Regions from separate parts of the Cobetia sp. Dlab-2-AX genome, predicted to be linked through region 2. Evidence: predicted binding sites of a transcription regulator. Region 2 holds the regulator's gene; the other holds the start of a gene.
The links. Region 2 encodes LexA, which represses DNA repair genes until DNA is damaged. Its sites were predicted from a motif close to TACTGTNTANNTANACAGTA; they were not measured.
Positions count from the first base shown of each region.

Region 1: the regulator LexA is predicted to act here: its motif matches at 4,123-4,142, upstream of ruvC (crossover junction endodeoxyribonuclease RuvC).

Region 1 is NZ_JAMXRV010000006.1:68,218-76,185, reverse strand. It holds gene tolR (protein TolR) at 1-17, opposite strand, end outside; gene tolQ (protein TolQ) at 32-709, opposite strand; gene ybgC (tol-pal system-associated acyl-CoA thioesterase) at 844-1,278, opposite strand; gene ruvB (Holliday junction branch migration DNA helicase RuvB) at 1,275-2,318, opposite strand; gene ruvA (Holliday junction branch migration protein RuvA) at 2,559-3,173, opposite strand; gene ruvC (crossover junction endodeoxyribonuclease RuvC) at 3,486-4,064, opposite strand; gene aspS (aspartate--tRNA ligase) at 4,344-6,131, opposite strand; gene NH396_RS11380 (zinc ribbon domain-containing protein) at 6,279-6,503, opposite strand; gene NH396_RS11375 (D-2-hydroxyacid dehydrogenase) at 6,823-7,875, shown strand.
Region 2 is NZ_JAMXRV010000003.1:287,750-295,717, forward strand. It holds gene topA (type I DNA topoisomerase) at 490-3,132, shown strand; gene NH396_RS06945 (DUF6586 family protein) at 3,132-3,611, shown strand; gene NH396_RS06950 (hypothetical protein) at 3,864-4,103, shown strand; gene lexA (transcriptional repressor LexA) at 4,277-4,906, opposite strand; gene NH396_RS06960 (TetR/AcrR family transcriptional regulator) at 5,460-6,137, shown strand; gene NH396_RS06965 (L,D-transpeptidase) at 6,137-6,679, shown strand; gene nagZ (beta-N-acetylhexosaminidase) at 6,937-7,968, shown strand, end outside.

The sequences.
Region 1 (7,968 bases), on a different contig from region 2:
CTATACGGTCCTTTCATTGACTCGACTCCCTTCAAGCGTCGTTGCTGCCACGACCGTGCAGATTACGATGCAGAATGGAGTGAAGCTCTTCGGCGAAGTCTTCATAGCGACCCAGCAGCTGATCAGCACGACTCGCCAGACGGTTGTAGAAGATGACGGCCGGGATGGCGGCGAACAGGCCCATGGCAGTCGCGACCAGTGCTTCGGCAATCCAGGGGGCAACGGTAGTCAGAGTTGCCTGCTGAGCCGTACCCAGTGCCTGGAAGGAGCCCATGATGCCCCACACGGTGCCGAACAGACCGACATAGGGGCTGACGGAGCTGACCGTGGCCAGAAACGGCAGGTGCACGTTGAGGCGCTCTTCTTCACGTGACAGCGTGACGCGCATGCTGCGTTGCACGCCATCCATCACCGCATCGGCATTGCTGGACTTGGGTTTGAGGCGGCTGTACTCGCGGAAGCCGGCACGGAATACGCCATGGGCGCCCGGGGTGGATTCTTCATCTGCCGGCAATTCACGATAGAGGTGATTGAGGTCGACCCCGGACCAGAAGCGCTTTTCAAAGGCCGCGTAAGCCTGCTTGGCACGGGACAATGCCATCCCGCGCTGAAAGATCACCACCCAGGATGCAATGGAAGCTGCCAGCAACAGCAACATGACTGCCTGAACGACCAGACTGGCGTTCGCGAACAGCGAAATGATCGACATCGAATCTTCCACGGAAATCCCTCTTTACTTGGTTCAGTCTGTGCCACCGTCACTCAGTGACACGATAAATAATCTGTTCATCAGCCTGGCGTCTCTGTGCCTGGCTGACAGCGGCCTCATCGCGCCTTGTGGTCTCAGACCTCAAGAGCCGCGAGCAATTCCCCGGGCCAGCGCCTGGGGCGCAAGGTCGTGGCATCGACGCAAGCGATCACGACTTCCGCTTCGCTCAAGACCTGCTCACCGCGCAGCGCCTTCTGGGTGAACGTCAAGCGTGCACCGCGCAAGGCGCCTGCCGTTGCCGTCACGGTCAGCAGGTCATCCAGGTGCGCAGGACGAAGATAACGATTTGTTACACTGTGTACTACCAACTGAATGCCTTTTTCAAGCAAGGCTTGCTGCGTGAAGCCCTTCGCACGCAACCATTCACTGCGCGCACGTTCCATGAAGCGCAGATAATTTACGTAGTAGACGATGCCACCGGCATCAGTATCCTCGATGTAGACGCGCACAGTGTGGTGAAAACATGCAGCTTCCCCCTTCAACGTATTTCCAGCGTCTTCAGATGTCATGACGCATCATTTCCTTCCTGTCCCAGCCGCGCCTGCTCTTCACGTGGGGTGATCCCGAAGTGCAGATAGGCCGAGCGTGTGATCAGACGCCCGCGCGCCGTGCGCATCATGAAGCCCTGTTGAATCAGATAGGGCTCCAGCACATCCTCGATGGTATCGCGCTCTTCCCCGATGGCTGCCGCCAGTGAATCGACCCCGACCGGCCCGCCATCGAACTTCTCGATCATCGCCAACAGCAGTCGACGGTCCATATGATCCAGGCCGTGACTGTCGACGTTGAGCATGTTGAGCGCCTTGTCGGCCACTTCCAGCGTCAAGCGGCCATCCGAGCGCACTTCGGCGAAGTCACGCACCCGGCGCAGCAGGCGATTGGCGATACGCGGCGTGCCGCGGGAGCGACGCGCAATCTCCAGCGCCCCTTCCATCTCGACTTCCATGCCGGAAAGCCTGGCACTGCGCGCCACGATGTCGGTGAGTGACTCGATATCGTAGAACTCGAGGCGTTGAACGATGCCGAAGCGATCGCGCAGTGGCGCCGTCAGCAGCCCCGCGCGCGTCGTCGCGCCCACGAGGGTAAATCGTGGCAGTTCAAGCTTGATCGAGCGGGCCGCGGGCCCTTCACCGATCATGATGTCGAGCTGATAATCTTCCATCGCCGGATAGAGCACTTCCTCGACGGCCGGTGACAGGCGGTGAATCTCGTCGATGAACAGGACATCGCCTTCCTGCAGGTTGGTCAGCATCGCTGCCAGATCCCCTGCCCGTTCCAGCACCGGCCCGGAGGTCGACTTGATATCGACACTCATCTCGCTGGCGATGATGTGCGCCAGCGTCGTCTTGCCGAGACCGGGTGGGCCGAAGACCAGGGTGTGATCCAGACTGTCGCCTCGTCCTCGTGCGGCACTGATGAAGATTTCCATCTGCTCGCGGACGATGGGCTGTCCGATGTAGTCACTCAGCGTGCGTGGCCGGTTGGCGCGATCGATCCGCTCTTCCGGATCATGCGTCGCCGCGGAGATCAGTCGGTCCGACTCCATCATGATGCTTGCTCAACTCCTGATGACGCAGGTCACGCACATGACGCGGATCATGGGCCATGAGCATGCGTCAGTGGCAGGTGGCAAGGTTGGCCAGGGCGGTGCAACGATCTAGCGCATCTGCGTTCAAGCGCGCACTTTCTACCCCAGTAACCTGCCAATCCCTAGTCAATAAATCCAATCACAATGCGCCGTTTCCTTCACGGAAACTATAGGGCGCATGTTTGCTGCTCCGGCGGGGCCTCAGCTGGCCATCTTGCGCGCCAGTGCCGCCTTGATGAGCGCTTCCGTGGAGGCGCCGGTCTCGAGCCCGGAGAGCATCTTGGCCGCCTCGACAGGCTTGTAGCCCAGAGACACCAGCGCGGCTTCGGCATCCGCCAGAGGATGGGTGACCGGCGGTTGCGGCTGGGAGGCACGCGCCATTTCATCCAGCCCATCATCCGCCGGCAGCGTCCAATGCTTGAGGCGATCGCGCATCTCGATGATCAGTCGATCCGCCGTCTTCTTGCCGACGCCCGGCAGTCGTGTCAGCGCTCGGCTATCTTCGTCGTGAACACAACGAATGAAATCGGACTGCTCCATTCCTGACAGAATCGCCAGCGCCAGTCGCGGACCGACACCGGAGATCTTGATCAATTCACGGAACAGACGACGCTCGGGCTCCTTGCCGAAGCCATACAGCAACTGCGCGTCTTCGCGCACCACCAGGTGGGTGTAAAGCTGGCAATGTTCACCCACGGCCGGCAAGCCCAACAGGGTGTTCATCGAAGCTTCCAGTTCATAACCGACACCCTGTACGTCAAGCACCAGCTGCGGCGGTTGTTTTTCCAGCAATGTCCCGGTCAGGCGTCCAATCATGTTGCGGCTGTCCTTGCTCGGCAGAGAACGTGTTCGGTGGGATCGTGCTGCTCGCAGACCCGATTCTCTGCACGGATTGTTACAATGCGGGCAAGCCTACCAAAGATGAAGCGCAGGCGGCATGTCCCAGTGTCACGACGAATTTGTCGCATCTTTCTGACAGTCATACCTGGGGTGATGGCACGAAGCCTGATGCCACGCGGCTTGGCGCATCACGCAATCGGCTGCTGCCAGGCTTGGCAGACACTCTACAAGTGACTGAAAAATCGCTATTAATTGAGCACAATACCGCATTTGTCGCTCAGCGGCATGTCAGGCGTCGGGCTCGAAGTCTCGCCAACTGCTGCTACGCCGCACGCGGGTTCCCTTGCGTCGACTGGTATTCCCCAATCCCAAGGCTTCCAGCTGGTCATTGCCGGGCGTCAGGCGTCGACGCGCGAAGCAATGCGTCAAGGCGATGGCCAGCGCATCGGCGGCATCGGCCTGTGGCGTGGCGGAGAGCTTGAGCGTATGCGTGACCATATGCTGCACCTGAGACTTCTCGGCGGCACCGGTACCGGTCACGGCCTGCTTGATCTGCCGCGGCCCATATTCGAATACCGGCAAGCCGTGATTGGCCGCACACACGATGGCAGCCCCGCGCGCCTGACCCAGCTTGAGCGCTGAATCGGCGTTCTTGGACATGAAGACCTGCTCGATGGCGAATTCCGCGGGACGATGCAGGGTGATCACCTCGCTGATGCCGGCATAGATCTGCGCCAGGCGCTGATCCAGGCTGACCTGTGACATGCGAATGCAGCCACTGTCCACATAGCGAGGCTGAGCCACAGAGACATCCAGTACCCCATACCCGGTCAGACGTGAGCCCGGATCGATGCCAAGAATGATCATGCTGCCGCCTCGTCTCTCACACCTTGCGTCTTCGCTGTCGTCATCACGCCATCGCTCTTACTGTGTATATAACCAGCCACCATGCCACAAAAAAGGCGGTGCGACACTGTCATTGCCTGACGTGAACGCCAGCAAACAGTCTCGCACCGCCTTGTCAGGCTTGCTCGCCCCTTTGCCTACCAAGCCAAAGGGGCAAACCCGCACCGCGGAACCGCCCTTGTCTGATCGAATCAGTCCAGACGGCCCCACCAGTCACTCTCTCGGTCATGCGCCGCTGAATCAGGCCTGGCCGCTTTCGTCCTCGACCTTGACCTTCTGACGCAGACGGATGTTCAGCTCCTTGAGCTGCTCGCTGCTGACTACGCCCGGGGCGTCGGTCATCATGCAGCCGGCGCTCTGGGTTTTCGGGAAGGCAATCACTTCACGAATGGTCTTGGCGCCGGTCATCAGCATCACCAGGCGGTCGAGACCGAAGGCCAGACCACCGTGGGGCGGCGCGCCGAACTTCAGGGCGTCGAGCAGGAAGCCGAACTTCTCTTCCGCTTCTTCTTCACCGATACCCAGCACTTCAAACACGGTACGCTGCATGGCCTGATCGTGGATACGGATGGAGCCGCCACCCAGCTCGGTACCGTTGATGACCATGTCGTAGGCGCGAGACAGTGCCGCTTCCGGGTTGGCCTTGAGCTCTTCCGGCGTGCAGGACGGCGCGGTGAACGGGTGGTGCAGCGCGCTCAGACGGCCATTGGCATCGGCCTCGAACATCGGGAAGTCGACGACCCACAGCGGTGCCCACTCGCGGGTGTAGAGGTTGAGGTCTTCGCCCAGCTTGACGCGCAGCGCACCGATGGCCTCGGCCACGATGTCGGCCTTGTCAGCACCGAAGAACACGATGTCGCCATCGACGGCGCCACAGCGGTCCAGCACTTCATCCACGACGTCTTCCATGAACTTGACGATCGGCGACTGCAGCCCCTCGATGCCCTTGGCACGTTCGTTGACCTTGATCCATGCCAGGCCCTTGGCACCGTAGATGCCGACGAACTTGGTGTAGGCGTCGATTTCCTTGCGTGACAGGCTGGCACCGCCCGGCACACGCAGCGCGGCGACACGGCCCTTGTCGTCCTTGGCCGGTCCGGAGAAGACCTTGAAGTCCACGCCGCTCATCAGGTCATCGACATCGACCAGTTCCAGCGGGATACGCAGGTCCGGCTTGTCGGAACCGAAGCGGCTGATGGCCTCGGAATACGGCATGGTCGGGAAGTCACCCAGCTCGACATCGAGCACTTCCTTGTAGAGGCCACGGATCATGGTCTCGGTCATGCCCATGATGTCCTGCTCGTCGACGAAGCTGGCTTCGAGGTCGATCTGGGTGAACTCCGGCTGACGGTCAGCACGCAGATCTTCATCACGGAAGCATTTGGCGATCTGGTAGTAACGATCGACACCGGCGACCATCAGCAGCTGCTTGAACAGTTGCGGAGACTGCGGCAGCGCGAAGAAGCTGCCGGCGTAGGTGCGGCTCGGCACCAGATAGTCACGTGCACCTTCCGGGGTGGCACGTGTCAGGATCGGGGTTTCGATGTCGAGGAAGCCCAGTGCTTCGAGTTGGGCGCGCACGCTGTGAGTGATGCGCGAGCGCAGACGCAGCTTCTCGATCATGTCGGGACGACGCAGGTCGACATAACGATACTTGAGGCGAACTTCCTCACCGACCTTGTTGTGGTCGTCGAGCTGGAACGGCGGCGTCTGTGCGGTGTTGAGCACTTCGACGTCCTTGGCCAGCACTTCGATCATGCCTGTCGGCATGTTCGGGTTCTGGGTGCCTTCCGGGCGCAGACGGATACGGCCCTTGATACGCAGTACGAACTCACTGCGCGCCTTGTCGGCAGTGGCGAAGGCATCGACGGTGTCCGGATCGACGACGATCTGGGCGATGCCATCACGGTCGCGCATGTCGAGGAAGATGACGCCACCGTGGTCGCGACGGCGGTGCACCCACCCGCACAGAGTGACATCCTGATCGATCAGGGTCTCGTTCAGTTTGCCGCAATAGTGGCTGCGCATGTTGATTCCTTGTTGCTCAAATTCATGATCGACGCGCTGATGCGCATCTGTCTCAGAGGGCCTGCCGTTGGCGATGAGGGTCAAGGGTACCTGTTGGGTGCCCTTGACCCTCATCACGCTGATGCCTGACGCACTATCCCAGCTGTATCAGGCGGTGCTGTCGCTACCACCGGCCAGATTCTTCTTGCTGCCGGACTTGAAATCCGTCTCGTACCAGCCACTACCTGCCAGACGGAACCCGGCGGCGGAGACCAGCTTCTCGAGCTGGTCCGTCTTGCACTCCGGACACTCCGTCAGCGGCGCAGCGCTGATCTTCTGCAACTTGTCCATCCGATGGCCACAGGCCTTGCAGTGGTATTCATAGATCGGCATGGTTTTCTTTCCTGACGATACTGGTCACGGGGCTGTCTGAGCACCGTGAACCATGACAATGTTATGCCTTGCGGCGCGTCTTGCGTTCAGCGCACCTGCGGCCTCAACATGAGAGATTTCGCAAGCATCAGCAAGAGACGCCTACAATAAGGCCAGTTGAGCGGCTTTCAAGTCAAAGCGAAAGGGGCACATTATAGCGTGCTCGGCCCCGTGCGGGGCAACACCCAAGCACAAACCGGCCCAGACGCTACGTATTCGTCATTTCCGGGCCAGCCTTTATGTCTTCCTGTCTGTTTTCCTACGCCATCATGAGGCACCTATGTCCGATCACGATCGTACTGCGCAGTCTCCCTCTCGTTCTTCCATGCCCGCTTCCTCTCACTGTGAGCCCACCTCGTCCACCGGCGCGCCGCAGGCCGTCATGCTCGATGCCGGCTCCGTCGGTGACGGACTGGACTTCTCGCGCCTCGAGGCCCGTCTGGAAGGATTGGTCTGTCATGACGCCACCGCATCCGAGGAAGTGGTGCCACGACTGAGAGGTGCCTCCATCGTGCTGGTCAACAAGGTACGCATCGAGGCGCACCACATGGATGAGCTGCCGACCCTCAAGCTGATCGCAGTAATGGCGACCGGCACCAACAATATCGACATGGCGGCCGCCGAAGCACGTGGCATTCGGGTCATGAACGTCAATGCCTACGGCACTCATTCGGTGGCGCAGCACACCTGGATGCTGCTGCTGGCACTGGCAGGCCGCCTGCCGGAATACCAGACCGACATCGCCGCGGGCGAGTGGCAACGCAGTCCGACTTTCTGTCTGATGGGCCGCCCCGTGGTGCAGCTGTCCGGCAAGCATCTGGTCATCATCGGCAAGGGAGAGCTGGGCACTGCGGTGGGCAGGCTGGCCGAGGCGTTCGGCATGCGCGTGACCTTTGCCGCCCGACCGGGCACCGTCCCCACCGCCGAGCGCCCCGCGCTGGAAAGCCTGCTGCCCCAGGCTGACGCCATCAGCCTGCACTGCCCGCTGACCCCAGAGACACAGCATCTGATCGATGAGCAGGCGCTCGCCGCCATGAAGTCAGGTGCACTGCTGGTCAATTGCGCCCGCGGGGGCATCATCGACGAGGACGCAGCGCTGGAGGCACTGGCCACCGGACAACTCGGCGGCCTGGCGGTGGATAGCCTGCCGGAAGAACCGCCACGTGAAGGCCACTCGCTGCTCTCGGCCCTGGAAAGCCAGCATCATTCGGCGAGTGCGCCCTTGAACCTGATCGTCACGCCGCACAATGCCTGGATCAGCCAGGAGGCGCGCCAGAACATGCTCGATCTCAGTCTGGCCAATATCGAGACATTCCTGAACGAACACGCCTGACACGGCCACACCCTCGTTGCGCCAGCCACTGACGCCGAGTGGCAGGTGCGAGCGGCAGGTCACGAAAAAGCCCCCGAACCGGCATATACGCCA
Region 2 (7,968 bases):
CGCCTGACAGCCAGGCGTCGCAGGCTCTACGGCAGCGTCGTGGTGACCGCCCCGTCACGCCAATGTCCGCTGGCTGGCTTTCACTGACAGCCATTCCAGTGCTACCTATATAGTGGCAATACCCTGCTGAGCGAAATTTCCGCTCATCGGCCCAGCGCAGACCCTGTACCGGACCCGTTGACCGCGGTCATGCGCTGGTAACCTATGCTCAAACCCGGCTCGGAGGCCGGATTGCCCGCGACCACATGCCTGACGGCTGTCGATGTCATTCGGCGCATGCTGCATGCTGACGTGGCGGGTGGCAGGGCATGTCTCAAGGCTGTCGTAGAGGCACCCTGTCGAGTCGTCCCGTCGAGGCGTCAGTCTCAACATTGCTGGTCAGCGCTGAAATGCTGGGGTAGGGTAGGCGCATTTTTCGGCTGGGACAAAACCCAGCGCGACGAGTCATTCGCCGGCGCAATCAGCGCTGGCCAGGAGATGCGAGCAACCATGGGCAAGTCACTGGTGATCGTCGAGTCGCCCGCCAAGGCCAAGACCATCAACAAGTATCTCGGCAACGATTTCGTGGTGAAGTCGAGTGTCGGGCACATCCGCGACCTTCCGACCAGCGGGAGCGGCAAGCAGGCCACCGACCCCAAGGAACGTGCCCGTCAGGCGGCGGAGACTCGCAAGATGTCGCCCGAGGCCAAGGCGGCTCACAAGGCACAGAAGGCCAAGATCCAGTTGATCCGCCGCATGGGGGTCGACCCGGAGAATGGCTGGGAGGCGCATTATGAGATCCTGCCTGGCAAGGAGAAGGTTGTCTCCGAACTGACGCGTCTGGCCGAGAAGGCCGACACCATCTATCTCGCGACGGATCTGGACCGCGAAGGTGAGGCGATTGCCTGGCACCTGCGCGAGACCATCGGTGGCGACGATTCGCGTTACAAGCGCGTGGTGTTCAACGAGATCACCAAGAAGGCGATCACGGCAGCCTTCGATGAGCCGGGTGAGCTGAAGATGGACCGCGTGCATGCCCAGCAGGCGCGCCGCTATCTGGATCGCGTCGTGGGTTTCATGGTCTCGCCGCTGCTGTGGGCCAAGGTCGCCCGTGGTCTGTCCGCCGGTCGTGTGCAGTCGGTCGCCGTGCGTCTGATCGTCGAGCGCGAGCGCGAGATCCGCGCCTTCATCCCCGAAGAGTTCTGGGATGTCCACGCCGAGCTGGCCGCCGCCAGTGGTGAGGCGATCCGTTTCGAGCTGGCACGTCAGGATGGCAAGGCCTTCCGTCCGACCAGCGAGAAGGAGACGATGGATCGTATCGCGGCGCTGCGCACGGCCAGACTCGCGATCACCAATCGTGAAGACAAGCCGACACGCTCCAAGCCGAATGCGCCGTTCATTACCTCGACCCTGCAGCAGGCGGCCAGTGGTCGTCTCGGCTTCTCGGTCAAGAAGACCATGATGATGGCCCAGCGTCTCTACGAAGCGGGTTACATCACCTACATGCGTACCGACTCGACCAACCTGTCGGCGGACGCGGTCGCCACGGCGCGTGACTTCATCAGCGAGGAATACGGCAGCAACTACCTTCCTGAAGCGGCCAACGTCTACTCCAGCAAGGAGGGCGCCCAGGAGGCGCACGAGGCGATTCGTCCTTCCGAGGTGACGCGTCGTGCCACCGACCTCGCCGGCATGGAGCGTGATGCCGAGCGTCTGTATGAGCTGATCTGGCGCCAGTTCGTGGCCTGTCAGATGCTGCCGGCCGAATACCTGTCGTCCACGCTGACCATCGAAGTGGATGGCTATGAGCTGCGCGCCAAGGGCCGTGTGCTCAAGTTCGACGGCTACACGCGTGTCATGAAACCGATGGGCAAGAAGGAAGAGGACCAGTCGCTGCCGGATCTTGCCATCGGCGAGACGCTGGATCTGGTCGAGCTGCAGCCGCTGCAGCACTTCACCAAGCCCACGGCGCGTTACACCGAGGCCAGCCTGGTCAAGGAGCTGGAAAAGCGTGGTATCGGTCGTCCGTCCACCTATGCCGCCATCATCTCCACCATCCAGGACCGTGGCTACGTGGCGCTGGAAAACCGTCGCTTCTATGCCGAGAAATTGGGCGACATCGTCACCGATCGCCTCAGTGAGTCCTTCAAGGATTTGATGGACTTCGGCTTCACGGCGCGCATGGAAGACTACCTCGATGAGGTGGCCAACGGCGGGCGCAACTGGCGCGAGCTGCTGGACACCTTCTACGCCGAGTTCAAGGCCGAGCTGGACCACGCCCAGTCCGAAGAGGGCATGCGTCCGAACCAGCCGGTGCCGACGGACATCGCCTGCCCGACCTGCGGGCGTGAGATGCAGATTCGTACCGCCTCGACCGGGGTCTTCCTGGGCTGTTCCGGCTACAACCTGCCGCCCAAGGAGCGCTGCAAGACCACCATCGATCTGCTGCCGGGCGATGAAGCCGTGGCGGCCGATGCCGGTGAAGATGCCGAGACGGATGCGCTGCGCGCCAAGCGTCGCTGCCCGATCTGCGCCACCGCGATGGACAGCTACCTGATCGATGAGCAGCGCAAGCTGCACGTCTGCGGCAATAGCCCGGACTGTGTCGGTCACGAGGTCGAGGAAGGTCAGTTCCGCATCAAGGGCTACGATGGCCCGGTGATCGAGTGCGACAAGTGCGGCTCCGACATGCAGCTCAAGACCGGGCGTTTCGGCAAGTACTTCGGCTGCACCAACGAGAATTGCAAGAACACCCGCAAGCTGCTCAAGTCCGGTGAAGTGGCGCCGCCGAAGATGGACCCGATTCCGATGCCGGAGCTTGCCTGCGTCAAGGTCGAGGACCACTACGTGCTGCGCGATGGCGCCAGTGGTCTGTTCCTGGCGGCCAGCCAGTTCCCCAAGAATCGCGAGACGCGTCCGCCGCTGGTCAAGGAGCTCAAGGCGCACGCCGACGAGTTGCCGGAGAAGTATCACTTCATTCTCGAGGCCCCGGATCAGGACCCGGATGGACGTCCGGCACAGATTCGCTTCTCGCGCAAGGTCAAGGCTCAGTACGTCATGACCGATGAGGAAGGCAAGGCGACCGGCTGGAAGGCGACCTACGACAACGGCCGCTGGGTCGTCGAGGACAAGCGCAAGGGAGCCAAGAGCTGATGAGCCAGCGTGCCCGCACCAATCAGCTGCTGTATCAGGCCGAGTTGCTGCTGGCCCAGTCAGCAGCTTCTGGCGACGATGAGCATGCCGTGGCGCGTCGCATGGCCGGTGAAGAGGGCGCGCTCGCCCTGCTGGAGTTGGCGTTGGCGTCATTGCTGGAAGAGTGTGCCGTGACGGCGCGCTGGCCAGAGGGTAGCTGGCGCGAGCGCCTGGCCACACCGCCGACGCCCATCGCCGAGGTCGAGCAGCTGCGCAGCCTGCTTGAGCGTCCTGACAGCTGGTTGTCTGAGCTGATCGCGGATGTGACCCGTCTGCATGAAGAGGGTGGCGTCGCTCGCCGCGAGGAATCGCGTTCGCGGGGTGATGGTCTGATCATCGCGGCAGCCTCGAGCGCCTCGCTGGCCGAGCGTCTCAGCGCCGCCATCACGGCATTCAAGGCGCTGCTGCCGCAGCTGCGCGAGTCGAGTGTCGAGTGGTAGGTCAAGGCGTTGATCTGGTGCTGCACGCTGGTGGTGACTGGCGCATGGCAATCGGGTGACGTTTCGCCTTCACGGGTGCTAGACTGATTGCATTGTGGCAAGCCCTGCATTCTCCGGTACGACCATGGCTCTGGCTGTGGTCGTACTTTTTTCTGCGTCGCTGATGGCAACGCGGTGACGGGCTTGCCAGCCGTCGCGCTGACGATTACAACGACGCCGGTATCTCGCGAGATGCCGTGCAGGAGGAATGACGTGTCCGATCCCGCCGTACTTGAAATTGTGCAAATGGAAGATGGTGAAGTGATTCTGCGCGCCGCGGAAAGCGAAGGTGAGCCGCTGCTCAGCATTCGCATTTCGGACGAGGCCGCTGATCTGCTGCGTGACAATCGTTTCGAGGTCGCGCGTGAGATGATCGACCACGCCATCACCCGGACTCGCCTCTGGGATGGCGAAGAAGACGAGGACGAGCAGTCGGAAGGCATCGTGCACTGATGCATCGTTCGCGCTTCGCGCACAAAAAACCCGCCTCGAGGCGGGTTTTTTGTGCAATGCGTGCGGCTTTTCCGTTGCTCAGGGCTCTGCGAGAAAAGCTCTGCGAGAAAAGCCCTGATGAAAAAGTGCTGCTGGGCAAGGTTCTGTTGCTCAAGGCGCAGCTGGTCAAGGCCTCAGTGCAGGCCACCATCGCGGATGACGCCTACCCCGAGACCCTCGATCTCCAGGCTGTCCGTGCGCAGGTCGACCTTGATCGGCGAGAAGTCCTCGTTTTCGGCTTCCAGCCATACGTAGTGCCCGTCACGACGGAAGCGCTTGACGGTGACTTCATCTCCCAGGCGTGCCACCACGATCTGCCCGTCACGCACGCTGGTGGTGCGGTGCACGGCCAGCAGGTCGCCTTCCAGAATTCCCACGTCCTTCATCGACACGCCGCGCACACGCAGCAGGTAGTCGGCAGCCGGCGAGAAGTAGTCGCTCGGCAGCGGGCAGTGACGGTCGATATGCTCGCTGGCAAGAATCGGACTGCCGGCGGCCACTTCCCCGATCACCGGCAGACCATCGTTGGCGCTGTCGTCGACGTCAGCCAGCGACGGCACGCGAATGCCGCGTGAGGTGCCCGGCACCATCTCGATGGCGCCCTTGCGCTTGAGGGCGCGCAGATGTTCCTCGGCGGCATTCGGCGAGCGGAAGCCCAGCGCCTGGGCGATTTCGGCCCGCGTCGGCGGGTAGCCAGAGGACTTGATGGTCTTGATGATGAAGTCGAAGACATCCTGCTGGCGCGGAGTAAGCGGCTGGGTCATGGCATTGCCTTTGGCCTGGGCGGCATCTTGAGCTGACGGCACGGGGTGTGCATCCATACAACTGTCATTGTATCCAGTCATGGCAGTCATGCAAGGCATCCTGGCTTGTGTGGAGGTCTCAAAGGGCAGGTAGTCGTCGAGATATCGCCGTCTGCCGACTTGGCTTGTTGATATCCAAGGCAAGCTGTCGCGAGGGCAATCCGGTGTGGCCCTGCGGGGGGCTGTCACCGAGCACGACGAGTCCTTGAATCGGCACGGTCTGCATTGAAGGAATATCAGGCTCAGCTAAACCTCTGGTGTTTGAAACGCGAGAGAATTGTCAGTCATGGCATGGCGCGCTAGAATCAAAGTGTTTCAAACGAATGTTCGCCGATGGCAGTGTTCGGATGTGTCGTACTCACTTGTGTCGTACTCACGTGTGTCGTGATCAAACGAGCCGATATCGTACGTGGCCTTCCGGTGAACCTGCATCACCTCATGAGAGAGTCGCCGCGCGGCGCTTGCGCCGTGACCTACGACTCCAGTCCTCTTCTACCTGACAAGGGTTCCGCCCATGGCCCAGACCGATACCGTTACCCGCATCCTCGATACTGCCGAGGTGCTGTTCGCCGAGCGTGGTTTCGCCGAGACCTCACTGCGCAACATCACCAGCAAGGCCAAGGTCAATCTGGCGGCGGTGAACTACCACTTCGGCTCCAAGAAATCGCTGATCCAGGCGGTCTTCGCGCGCTATCTCGATCCGTTCAGCGAGCGTTTCCACGCGGCACTCGACAGCGTCGAGCAGCAATACGCCGGGCGTCAGGTGCCGCTGGAGGTCCTGCTGGAGGTGATGGCGCGTACCGTGCTGGAGGTGCCGGCCGAGCGCAACAGCCTGCGCACCTTCATGCGCCTGCTCGGGCTTGCCTACACCCAGGGTCAGGGCCACATGCGGCGCTATATCCGCGAGCATTACGGCACGGTCTTCAGCCGCTTCGCCGAGCTTTTGAAGCTGGCGACGCCTGATCTGCCGGACAACGAGCGCTTCTGGCGCCTGCACTTCATGCTCGGTAGCGTGATCTTCACCTTCTCGGGCCTGGATGCACTGCGGGATATCGAGGAGGCCGAGTACGGCCATCACACCACGGTGCGTGAGCTGATCCAGCACATGCGTCCGGTGGTGGTCGCGGCGATGGCAGCGCCGTTGCCGGCCTCACTCGGGGATGGTGAGGCGGTCACCCAGGCGGCCAGCTGATGGCCTGCTGGGTAGCGGTGGATCTCGCGCGCCAGAGCCTTGAGATTCGCAATGACGCGCCGAGTGGCAGTCGTGATGCGCCGCCCTCCGTGGCTGCCCCTGACGCGCTGGTGTACGCCTGCGCGATCTCCAGCGGCCTCAACGGTATCGGCGAGCTCGATGGCAGCGGTTGCACGCCAAGTGGCTGGCATGTGATTCGTGCCGCCATCGGGGCAGGCAACCCGCGTGGCGCCGTCTATCGTGGACGGCGCTTCACGGGCGAGGTATTTACCCCCGAGCTTGCCTTGGAGCATCCAGAGCGTGACTGGATCCTGACGCGCATTCTATGGCTCAGTGGCCGCGAGCCGGGCATCAACCGCGGTCGCAATGCTCGCGGTGAGCGGGTCGATAGCCTGCGCCGTTATATCTATTTTCATGGCACGCCCAGCACGGAGCCTATGGGGATAGCGGCGTCCCATGGCTGCATTCGCTTGCGCGATGATGACCTGCTGCGACTCTTTGCCGAGGCTGTGCCTGGCACTCCGGTGCTGCTGCATCCCTGAAGGCGCTGGTGCCCGAGTCTGATACCCTCCATGAGCTGTCACCGGAACCTGCGTGACAGCCCCTTGCCGGGGCGCAGCTGGCCGCGACTGTTCGATAGGGGTTCAGTCGGCTAGAATTGCGCCTTTCCTCGCGCTGGCAGCCTGATTCATCGCGTTTCTTCCAGGCTGCCGAGCCCCGTAAAAGACATGAAGTCCTGGCGGCCGTGATCTCTCTGCATGGGATATCACTGCCGCAGGCCATGGACAGGAAGGATGACATGACACAGCCACTGGGCTCCGTAATGGTCGATGTTGCGGGGCTGACTCTCGCCCGCGACGAACGTGAACTGCTGGCACGTCCTGCCGTCGGGGGCGTCATCCTGTTTGCGCGCAACTGTGCTTCTCCCGAGCAGGTGCTGGAGCTGAGCCGCGAGATTCGCAGCGTCAATCCCCACCTGCTGATCGCCATCGATCAGGAAGGCGGGCGCGTCCAGCGTCTGCGTGAGGGCGTGACACGCCTGCCGTCGATGCGCAGCCTGGCACAGTGCTGTCTCGGGCGTGACTGTGATGGCTGCGGCGAAGACGCCCAGGCCGCAGGCCTGGGGCTGGCACGCGATGCCGGCTGGCTGCTGGGCATGGAAATGGCAGCCATCGGCTGTGATATCACCTTTGCGCCGGTACTGGATATCGATGTGGCGGGCTCGACCATCATTGGCGATCGCAGCTTCGGCGCCACGCCGGAAGACGTCATCGCGGTGGGCGGCGCCTTCATCGACGGGCTGCAGGAGGCGGGCATGTCCGCCGTCGGCAAGCACTACCCGGGGCATGGTGGCATCTCGGCCGATACCCATCTGGAGCGCGTGGTCGATCCGCGTCCGTTCCGCGAGCTGCGCGAGCATGATCTCAAGCCCTTCGCGGCCCTCGCCGAGCGCCTGGGCGGCGTGATGCCGGCGCATGTGATCTATCCGGATTTCGATGCACGTCCCGCGGGCTTTTCGCCCAGCTGGTTGGGCCTGCTGCGCGAAGAGTTCGGCTTCAAGGGCGCCATCTTCTCCGATGATCTCGGCATGGCGGCGGCCGTCGCGGAAGGCAGCCCGGCAGAGCGTGCGCGCCTGGCGCTGGACGCCGGCTGCGACATGGCGCTGGTCTGCAATGACCCTGCCGCCGCGCGCGAAGTGCTCGACAGCCTCGATGACGATGAGCAGCGCCACCGTGGCAAGCGCCAGGCGCGTCTGCGCTATGCGCGGGCTCGCCCGACGCTTGATGGTCTGGTGGGGTTGGCACGCTGGCGGCGCACTCACGCGAGGCTC